DNA from 3 places in the Amycolatopsis sp. NPDC043885 genome. Region 1 is predicted to be linked to each of the others. Evidence: riboswitches for the same ligand, from Rfam matches in the RefSeq annotation. Region 1 holds a riboswitch; each other region holds the start of a gene.
The links. Region 1 has a riboswitch for S-adenosylmethionine ahead of AC069I_RS13080 (methionine ABC transporter ATP-binding protein). Riboswitches for the same ligand answer to the same signal wherever they lie in the genome.

Region 2: it holds a riboswitch for S-adenosylmethionine, as region 1 does, so the genes downstream of both, AC069I_RS31420 (aminotransferase class V-fold PLP-dependent enzyme) here and AC069I_RS13080 (methionine ABC transporter ATP-binding protein) in region 1, are expected to answer to the same signal.
Region 3: it holds a riboswitch for S-adenosylmethionine, as region 1 does, so the genes downstream of both, thrC (threonine synthase) here and AC069I_RS13080 (methionine ABC transporter ATP-binding protein) in region 1, are expected to answer to the same signal.

What each region holds. Positions count from the first base shown of each region.
Region 1 covers NZ_JBWKEA010000003.1:43,486-46,750, reverse strand. The annotation lists gene AC069I_RS13090 (GNAT family N-acetyltransferase) at 1-368, opposite strand, end outside; gene rsmA (16S rRNA (adenine(1518)-N(6)/adenine(1519)-N(6))-dimethyltransferase RsmA) at 409-1,245, shown strand; SAM riboswitch class I at 1,493-1,583, shown strand; gene AC069I_RS13080 (methionine ABC transporter ATP-binding protein) at 1,796-2,806, shown strand; gene AC069I_RS13075 (4-(cytidine 5'-diphospho)-2-C-methyl-D-erythritol kinase) at 2,926-3,265, shown strand, end outside.
Region 2 covers NZ_JBWKEA010000014.1:47,706-50,970, reverse strand. The annotation lists gene AC069I_RS31430 (potassium/proton antiporter) at 1-1,004, shown strand, start outside; gene AC069I_RS31425 (M23 family metallopeptidase) at 1,136-1,819, shown strand; SAM riboswitch class IV at 1,948-2,062, shown strand; gene AC069I_RS31420 (aminotransferase class V-fold PLP-dependent enzyme) at 2,095-3,265, shown strand, end outside.
Region 3 covers NZ_JBWKEA010000009.1:185,142-188,406, reverse strand. The annotation lists gene rpsT (30S ribosomal protein S20) at 1-136, shown strand, start outside; gene holA (DNA polymerase III subunit delta) at 189-1,172, opposite strand; SAM riboswitch class I at 1,308-1,440, shown strand; gene thrC (threonine synthase) at 1,454-2,719, shown strand; gene AC069I_RS25660 (ComEC/Rec2 family competence protein) at 2,737-3,265, opposite strand, start outside.

The DNA of each region.
Region 1 (3,265 bases):
GTCGTCCACATGCGCAAGGCCTCGGTGCCGAACCCGCCGCCCCAATACCGCTCGTCGTAGATGACCAGCCCCATCCGCCGCCAGTCGGTCTGCCTGCTTTCCCAGTACCAGCTGACCCGGCCGATCAGCCTTCCGTCGCTCAGATCGCACACGGCGAGGCTGGTGCGGGGATCGGGCGGATCGGACTTGATCGTGGTGAGTTCGCGCGCCGTGGATTCGGCGGCGGCTGTGGTCGGGGTGCCGAAGTAGGGCCCGTTCGTTTCGTGCCAAGGCCGCGCGGGATCGAGTAAGTCGAGGAGCGGCCCGAGGTCGGACGGGCGCCATTCGCGCAGCCGGACTTTTTCCCCATCGAGTGCGACGTCGTCCACCGGCCAATCGTGGCTTACCGGACCTGGTTACGATCGTCGGGTGACTGAACTGCTCGGTCCTGCGGAAATCAGGGCGCTGGCGGCCGAGCTGGACGTACGTCCGACCAAGAAGCTCGGTCAGAACTTCGTGCACGATCCCAACACGGTGCGCCGCATCGTCGACCTTTCGGGGATCGGCGAAGGGGACGTCGTCCTGGAGGTCGGGCCGGGCCTCGGCTCGCTGACACTCGGGCTGCTCGCGACCGGCGCCGAGGTCGTCGCGGTTGAAATCGACCCTGTCCTGGCGGGGCGGCTGCCGAGCACCGTGGCAGAACGAGGCGGGGGCGAAAGGCTGACGGTCGTCGGCGCGGACGCGTTGCGGATCACCGCGGACGATCTGCCCGCGCGGCCGACGGCGCTCGTCGCGAACCTGCCGTACAACGTCGCCGTTCCCGTCGTGCTCCACCTGCTCGCCGAACTGCCGTCGCTGACCAGCGGTCTCGTAATGGTCCAGACCGAGGTCGCGGACAGGATGGCGGCGGGTCCGGGAAGCCGGACTTACGGCGTTCCCAGCGTCAAGCTCGCCTGGTACGGGAAGACGCGCAAGGTCGCCGCGGTGCCCCGGGCGGTGTTCTGGCCCGTTCCGAACGTCGACTCCGCCTTGGTCGCGTTCGAACGGGGCGACGTGGTGTCGTCCGTGGATCGGGAACGGCTGTTCGCGGTCGTCGACGCCGCCTTCTCGCAACGGCGGAAGACCTTGCGTGCCGCGTTGGCGTCGTGGGCCGGTTCCGCCGAACGCGCGGGGGAACTGCTCGAAAAGGCGGGTATCGACCCCAAGACTCGCGGGGAGCAGCTGGACGTTCATCAGTTCGCCCGGATCGCCGCGGCCGCCGGCTGACCACGTGTCGCAGGTGTGACCGGAGCCGCGCGAACGGCGGCAGGCCAAGGCCGCGCACCTGCGTGATTCCTCCTCTCGATTCGGCGTGGGCGGACCTCGTCTTAGCAGGCAGCGCGCCTGTCGTGACGTAGATACGCCTACTGGCGTCTCATAATATGGACTTCCCATCCTGTATGATGGACGCGACCAGACGTGTGATCTGCGCCTACGCGCTTGCTTTCATCCAGTGGGATCGGTTTTACTCAATAAGCCATCCCGAGCGACTGAGAGACCTGGCTCGCCGAAGTCGCAGCAACCACCCTCCACAGGGCAGGTGCTACCGCCAGGACCGATGGAGGCTGTGCCTAATGAACAGGGTCACCCACCCGCTCCTGCTGACCAGGCGACGTGTCGTCGATGAAGGTCGCCGCACGGTAAGTGCGTGTCGACGCTCCACCGTTACTGCCTGAGTCCTTTCCCTTATCTCTGAATCCGTTCGTTTCCCGGACGGTTACTCGGTGACGGTTGGCGCGCTCGAAAGAAGCAGCGCCCCATGTGCATGGAGCCCTTCGTGATCACTGTCGAAAACCTGTCCAAGTCCTTTCCCCTCAACGGAAATCCCGTCGTCGCACTGCGCGATGTGAGCGTGGACATCCAAGCAGGCTCGCTGTTCGGGGTCGTCGGTCCGGCGGGCTCCGGCAAATCGACCCTCGCCCGGTGCATCGGTCTTCAGGAGCGTCCCGACCGCGGCGTCGTCCGTCTCGACGGCCTCAACACCGGGACACTCGACGGACGCCGGCTCCGCGAAATCCGGCGCCAGGTCGGAGTCGTGAGCACCAAGCCGGAATTGCTCGCCGAGCGCACCATCGCCGGCAACATCGCTTCGCCGCTCGAGCAGCTCGGCCTCGACGGGCCGCAGCGCCGCAACCGGGTCGGCAACCTGCTCGACCTGGTCGGGCTCACCCCCCGTGCGGGGCAGCGACCGGGCGACTTGTCCGCGGGGCAGCTGCGCCGCGTGGCCATCGCCAAGGCGCTGGCCGCCGGGCCGTCCGTGCTCCTGGCCGACGACCCGACCGCGGGCGTGCAGCCCGAGGAGTCCGGCGCGGTCCTGACCGTGCTCGACCGCGCGCGCGCCGAGCTCGGCGTCACCGTGCTGCTCACCACTCCCGACGCCGGCGTGGTCCGCCGTGTCTGCGACGACGTCGCGGTTCTGGAGGCCGGCGCGATCATCGAACGCGGAACCGTGCTCGACCTGGTCTCCGACCCGAACAGCCGGACCGCGCAGGCGCTGCTTCCCGCCATCGAAACCGGGCGGGCACAGGCCTCGAAGTACGACCGCGCGGTGGACGTCGTGCTCGTCGGCTTCGCCTCGGTCGGTGCGCTGCTGCCGGAGGCCGCCGGTCGCTTCGACGTCGAACTCGCCACCATCGGGGGCGGCCTGACCCGGATCGGCGACACGCCGGTCGGCCGGTTCCGCCTCGGGGTGCGTGGTGAGCGCGCGGACGCCGCGCTCGCCTGGATCGCCGAACGTGGCGGCCACGTGACCCACCCGGTCCGCGGGCCGCAGGGTGTCGCCGCCTGATTTCTCCGCGAACGGGCCGCTCAGGACGAATTTCGTCCGGGCGGCCCGTTCGCGTCCGACCCGTCCGTTCTCTTTCTCCTGGTGACAGCGCAAGTGGAGCGGCCACGTAGGCTTGACGCGTGCTCGCCGTCGTACCGCCCCCAGTGACCGTCAGGGTTCCCGCCAAGGTCAACCTGCACCTGTCGGTCGGTGACGTACGCCCGGACGGTTACCACGAGCTGGTGACCGTGTTCCAGGCGCTTTCCCTGACCGACGAGGTGACCGTCGCGGTCACCGAGGACCCCGGTGTCGAGGTCTACGGCGAAGGTGAAGGTTCCGTACCGACAGGAGCCAACAACCTCGCCTGGAAGGCGGCGCAGGCGTTGGCGGCCCACGTCGGCAAGGCGGACGGCGAGTCCAAGGTCAGAGTCGTGTTGCGCAAAGGCATCCCGGTCGCGGGCGGGATGGCCGGTGGCAGTG
Region 2 (3,265 bases), on a different contig from region 1:
ACGCCCCGGCCTACATCGCCGTCGTCGTCCTCGCCGAGGGGACGACCATCGACTGGTCGCTGCCGCTGCTGGTGGTCTACGAACTCGCCGCCGGGCTGGTGATCGGCCTGGCCTTCGGCTGGGGCGGGGTGTTCGCGCTGCGCCGGGCGGCGCTTCCCGCCACCGGTCTGTACCCGCTGGCCACGGTCGCGGTGTGCGTCGTGGCGTACTCGAGCGGGCAGCTCGCCCACGCGTCGGGCCTGCTCGCCACCTACGTGGCGGCCCTGGTGCTGGGGAACTCGAAGCTGCCGCACCGGTCGGACACGCTGTCCTTCGCCGAAGGGCTCGGCTGGCTCGCGCAGATCGGCCTGTTCGTGCTGCTCGGCCTGTTCGCCTCGCCGAGCAGGATCTTCGAAAGCCTGGTCCAGGGCCTGGTCGCGGGTGCGGTCGTGCTGCTGCTCGCCCGCCCGCTGTCGGTGCTGCTGTCGGCGCTGCCGTTCAAGATCCCCTGGCGAGAACAGGTGTTCCTGTCCTGGGCCGGGCTGCGCGGTGCGGTCCCGATCGTGCTCGCGCTGATCCCGCTGTCGTCCGGGGTGCCGGGCGCGCAGCAGCTGGTCGACGCGGTGTTCGTGCTGGTCATCGTGCTGACACTGCTCCAAGGGGCGACGCTGACCCCGCTCGCGAGAATCCTCGGGCTGGCCCAGCACGCCGAGGCGCACGAGATCGACGTCGACTCCGCGCCGCTCGACGAGATGGGCGCGGAACTCCTGCAGGTCCGGATCCACGCGGGATCGAAGATGCACGGCGTGTACCTGGCCGAACTGCGGCTGCCGGTGGGGGCGACGATCAGCCTCCTCGTCCGAGACGGCTCCGGCTTCACGCCGAACAAGAACACCAGGCTCCAGGAACGCGACCAGTTACTCGTCGTGACGACCGCCGAAGCCCGTGACGCGGCCGAACGACGCCTGCGGGCCGTCGACCGCGCAGGCCGCCTCGCCAGGTGGAAGGGCGAATCCGGCCAGTAGGTCACGAACCGGCACCAGCTGTTCGTCGGTTGATCTCAGAAAATTCTTCCCTTTCGTACTCCCTTTGAATTACTTTCCCCGCAACTGACTCCATCGAATGGGTGAGTGTCACGGGGTAAGGAGTACGTAAGGTGACGAAACTTCCTGTGCGGTTCGCCGGTCTGGGGGCCGCTGTGGCGCTCGTCGGAGTGGTTCTCGCCGCCCCGACTGCGACGGCGGCCGGGGCCTTTCCCGCGTTCGGGCTCCCCTTCGACACGGGCCAGTCGGTCTACTCGGCGGGGATCCACTCGGACAACGGGACGTCCGGAGTGAAGAACGCCATCGACTTCAGCCCCGGGGACAAGACCGTTCGCGCCCCGCTGGCGGGCACGGTCCGGATCCAGCACTGCTCCGGTGGCGACTGGGTGACCGTCGACCACGACGGCGGCTGGCGGACCGGGTACTACCACCTGGAGAACATCGCGGTCACCGACGGCCAGAAGGTCGCCCCCGGCGACGCGCTCGGCCGGACCGGTAACGCGCTGCCCTGTGGTGGCAGCAGCACCGGCGCCCATGTGCACTTCACCCTGTGGACCCTGCCCACGGCGGCCGTGCAGGGCGGCGACTCGCGCGACTTCGGGGTCGGCGCGGGCAACTGGAACGGCCTGTCCTACGACGAGGTCTCGACCAAGGTCGCCGAGGCCTACGGCGAAGCCGTCGACGGCAAGACCTTCGGCGGCTGGCGGTTCACCGCGGGCACCGATCAGTACTCCGGCACAGCGACTGAGGTCTCCTCCCGCGCGACCGTCCCGCTGCCCGGCCGATTCCGGGTCTGACCGGCCGTTGCCCGGCGCGGCGCGGCGCCGGGCAGCGGTTCTTCCCGCTTGCGGAGCACGTGAGCGGCGTCTCAAGATGCGGACGAGGGCTGGCTCGATCGCCCGCTCATCCGCTAACTTCGTTCCTAGGTCACGAGTGTCAGCGTCAAGCCCCGGCTAGCTGACCGGCAACCCTCCTACCGCGGTGGGGTGCCCCGGGTGAGGACCTGGCTCGTCGCGTGGTGCGACGGGCAAGCGCGGGATCCTCGTCGGGTCCCCTGACCCGGAGGATGACGATGACTCTCGCACTCGAACGCACCAGCGCTCCCGCTGAAGTTGCTGAAACCGTTGCCACGCACCAAATCCCGACGGTCGCGTGCGCCGATCTGCGGGTCCCGCTGGTCACCGGCGGCGACATCGGCTACGCCAACCTCGATCACGCGGCGAGCGCCCCCTGCCTGGACAAGGTGCGTGCCGCGGTCGACGAATTCCTGCCCTGGTACGCCAGCGTGCACCGCGGCGCCGGGTTCGCCTCGCAGGTCTCGACCAAGCTTTACGAGCGCACGCGCGGAATCCTGCGCGGCTTCGTCGACGCGCGGTCGACCGACACCGTCGTGTTCACCCGCAACACCACCGATTCCTTCAACCTTCTCGCGCGCAGCCTGCCGAAGCACACGTCGGTCGTCGTGTTCGACACCGAGCACCACGCCGCGCTGCTGCCGTGGAAGGGACCGAACGTCCGCCGGATCGAAACCCCTCGGACCCGCCTCGCCGCGGTGTCCGCCGTGGACGAAGCGCTCGCGGACTGCCCGCAGGGCCCGCGCCTGGTGGTGCTCACCGGAGCGTCCAACGTGACCGGGGAACTATTGCCGGTCAAGGAGATCGCGGCCGTCGCGCGACGGCACGGCGCCCGGATCGCGCTCGACGCGGCGCAGCTCGCGCCGCACCGCAAGATCTCGATCCGCGATCTCGACGTCGACTACGTCGCGCTGTCGGGGCACAAGCTGTACGCGCCTTTCGGTGCCGGCGCGCTGATCGGCCGCGCCGACTGGCTGCGAGCGGCTCAGCCGTACCTCGCCGGTGGCGGCGCGACGAAGCTCGTCACCCGTGACTCCGAAAACCTCGGCGTGGTCTGGAATTCCGGCGCCGAGCGGCACGAAGCCGGTTCGCCCAACACCGTCGGCGTCTACGCGCTCGGTGTCGCCTGCGAGACCCTGGCCGCGAACTGGGGCGGGATCGTCGCCCACGAGGAGGAGCTGCTGGCGCGGCTGCGTCGCGGCCTCGCCGCCATCCCCGGTTTCGCCGAACTGCGGCTGTTCGACGCGCCGGTCGACCGGGTCGGCACGCTCAGCTTCGTCGTCGACGGCTTCGACCCGGGCTGGCTCGCCGCGGTGCTGTCCGCGGAGTACGGCATCGGTGTGCGGGACGGCGCGTTCTGCGCGCACGTGGCGACGAAGCGGCTGATCG
Region 3 (3,265 bases), on a different contig from region 1:
CGACAAGGCCAAGGCCCTGGAGCTGCAGAAGGACGCGGCCAAGAAGCTGGACAAGGCCGTGACCAAGGGCGTTCTCCACGCCAACCAGGCCGCCAACAAGAAGTCCGCGCTGGCGAAGCGCGCGAACTCTCTCTGATCGGCTTTCGAAGGGCCCCGGCGACGCGCGTCGCCGGGGCCCTTCGCCGTGTTCAGCGGCTTGCGCCGTGGGCGGCGACGACCTCCAGGACGGCGCGCTCCAGCGCGTACTCCGGGTTGGCCGCGACCCCTTTGACCTCGGCGTTGAGCCGGGCGACCACCCGCATCGCGGTGGCGAGCCCGTCCTGGCCCCAGCCGCGGGCCTGCCCCTGGGCCTTGCGCACCTTCCACGGCGGCATCCCCAGCTCACCCGCCATCTGGTTCGGGTTCCCGCGACCGGCACCGGACACCCGCGCGATCGTCCGGACGGCGTCGGCGAGGGCGTCCGCGACCAGCACGTGCGGTACGCCCAGCTGCATCGCCCAGCGCAGCGACTCCAGCGCCGCCGCCTTGTCCCCGGCGACGGCCTTCTCCGCGACGGCGAACCCGTTCACGTCCGCACGGCCCCGGTGGTAGCGCCGGACCGCCTGCTCGTCGACCGTTCCGCCGGCGTCCGCGACCAGCTGGGTCGCCGCCGACGACAGTTCACGCAGATCCGAACCGACCGCGTCGATCAGCGCGAGCACGGCCGCACCGTCGATCTTCCCGCCGACCCGGCGGACCTCGTTGCGGACAAAGGATTCCCGCTCCGCGGGCTTGGTCAGTTTCGGGCACTCGACAACCTCCGCACCGGCCTTCTTCAAGGCAGCGGGAAGCCCCTTCGCGGCCTTGCTCCGGCCGCCTCCGCTGTGCACGACGACAAGCACGATGCCGTCGGCGGGCGCCTTGACGTAGGCCATCACCCCGTCGGCTAGCTCCTGCGAGATGTCGTGCGCGGACTCGAGGACGATCACCCGGCCTTCGGCGAACAGGGAGGGGCTGACCATCTCCGCGAGGGCTGGGACTGTGAGGTCCGACACCCGGATCCGGGTGAGATCCGCCGTCGGGTCGGCCGCCTTGGCCGCGTCCGAGGCGCTGCGGACCGCGCGTTCGATCAGCAGCTCTTCCTCACCGAGAACCAGGACCAGCGGCGATGGGGCGGAAGCTTGCGTCGTCACGGTGACGATCCTGCCACTCCTCCTCTCGTGTGCTTTGTCCGGTGATGTGTTGCGGGCACTGTGGCCCCACCTGAGCCTCATGTCGTACGGTGTTGGCGAGGCGACGCGATCATGCGCGTGCCGACAATCGAATACCGCTCATCCAGAGGGGCAGAGGGAACGGCCCGATGAAGCCCCGGCAACCGGCGTCAGCCTGTCATCCCGCGATCGCGGGATAGCTGACGAACACGGTGCCAATTCCGGCCCGCCATGGCGGGGCAGATGAGGAAAGGAACCTCGCGATGACCGCAACCCTCGGCACGACCTCCACCACCAAGACCCCGGATCTCGGACCGGCCGTCGAACTGGTGTCGAAGGAAGAGGGACACCGGCAGCCGCTCGCTCCCGAATTCGTTTCCGCCGAGGATTTCTCGCCGCTCGAAGTCGCCTACGACTTCGGCCGCGTGCGCCGCGAGGACATCGAAGCCGGACCGAAGAACATTTGGCGCTACAAGAAACTCCTTCCCGTTCCCTCGAATGTCGAAGAGATCCCCAACACCGAACCCGGCGCCACCCGGCTCATCCAGGCCGACAGGCTCGCGAAAGCCTTGGGTGTCAAGAAGGTCTGGGTCAAGGACGACACCGGCAACCCCACCCACTCCTTCAAGGACCGCGTGGTCGCCGTCGCTTTGGCGGCCGCGCGCGAGTTCGGGTTCGATGTGCTCGCCTGTCCCTCGACCGGCAACCTGGCCAACGCCGTCGCCGCCGCGGCGGCCCGTGCCGGCTGGCGGTCGGTCGTGCTGATCCCGAAGACCCTGGAACGCGCCAAGATCCTCACCACCGCCGTGTACGACGGTGACCTGATCGCGGTCGACGGCAACTACGACGACGTGAACCGGCTCGCCACCCAGCTCGCCGCCGAGCAGGAGAGCTGGGCGTTCGTCAACGTGAACGTCCGGCCCTACTACTCGGAAGGCTCCAAGACGCTGGCCTTCGAGGTCGCCGAACAGCTCGGCTGGCGACTTCCCTCCCAGATCGTGGTGCCGATCGCCTCCGGTTCCCAGCTCACCAAGGTGGACAAGGGTTTCCGCGAGTTCGGGCAGCTCGGCCTCGTCGACGAGACGCCGTACAAGGTGTTCGGCGCGCAGGCCACCGGCTGCTCCCCCGTCTCGGCGGCCTTCCGCGCGGGGCACGACGTCGTCCAACCGGTCAAGCCGGACACGATCGCCCGGTCGCTGGCGATCGGGAATCCGGCCGACGGCCCCTACGTCCTCGATGTGGTCAACCGCACCGGTGGCGCGATCGAAGACGTCACCGACGAAGAGGTCGTCGAGGGCATCCGGCTGCTCGCCCGCACCGAAGGCATCTTCACCGAGACCGCCGGCGGCGTCACCGTGGCGACGGCCAAGAAGCTCATCGAGACCGGCAAGCTCAACCCGGACGAGGAGATCGTCCTGCTGATCACCGGTGACGGCCTCAAGACCCTCGACGCCGTCGAGGACAAGATCGGCCCCAAGGCCACCGTCAGCGCCTCGGCCGACGCGGTGCGCGAGGCTCTGGGCATCTGAGTTCCCGTCGGCCCGCCTCAAGTACGAGGCGGGCCGCGGGGCTCACCCCGGCGTACCAGGGCGAGGCCTCGCGCGTCGGCGAGGACCGCGGTGTCGCCGTCCGTGTCCGTCCTGGCGACCGACGCGCCGACGGCGGCCAGATTGTCCAAAGTGGACTTGTTCGGATGCCCGTACGTGTTTCCGGCGCCGACGCTCACCAACGCCGCCCGCGGCGCGACGGCGTTGAGGAAATCCGGTGCCGTGTAACGGCTTCCGTGGTGCGGGACCTTCAGGATATCGGCACGCAGTTCTGCCCCCTCGGCCATCAGGTCGGCCTGCGCGGCGAGCTCGATGTCGCCCGTCAGGAGCACCCGGCCCGCCGGGGTCCCGGCGCGCAGGACGACGGAACCGTTGTTGATCACCGTGCCGTCCTGTTCGCGGACCGATCGACCGGTGACATACCGCGGCCCCAGTACATCCAGTGACAACCCCGGCCAGTCCAGCCGTTGCCCGATCTCCAGCTCCAGCAAGGGAATCCCGCGGCGCGCGGTCTCGTCCGCGACCTGC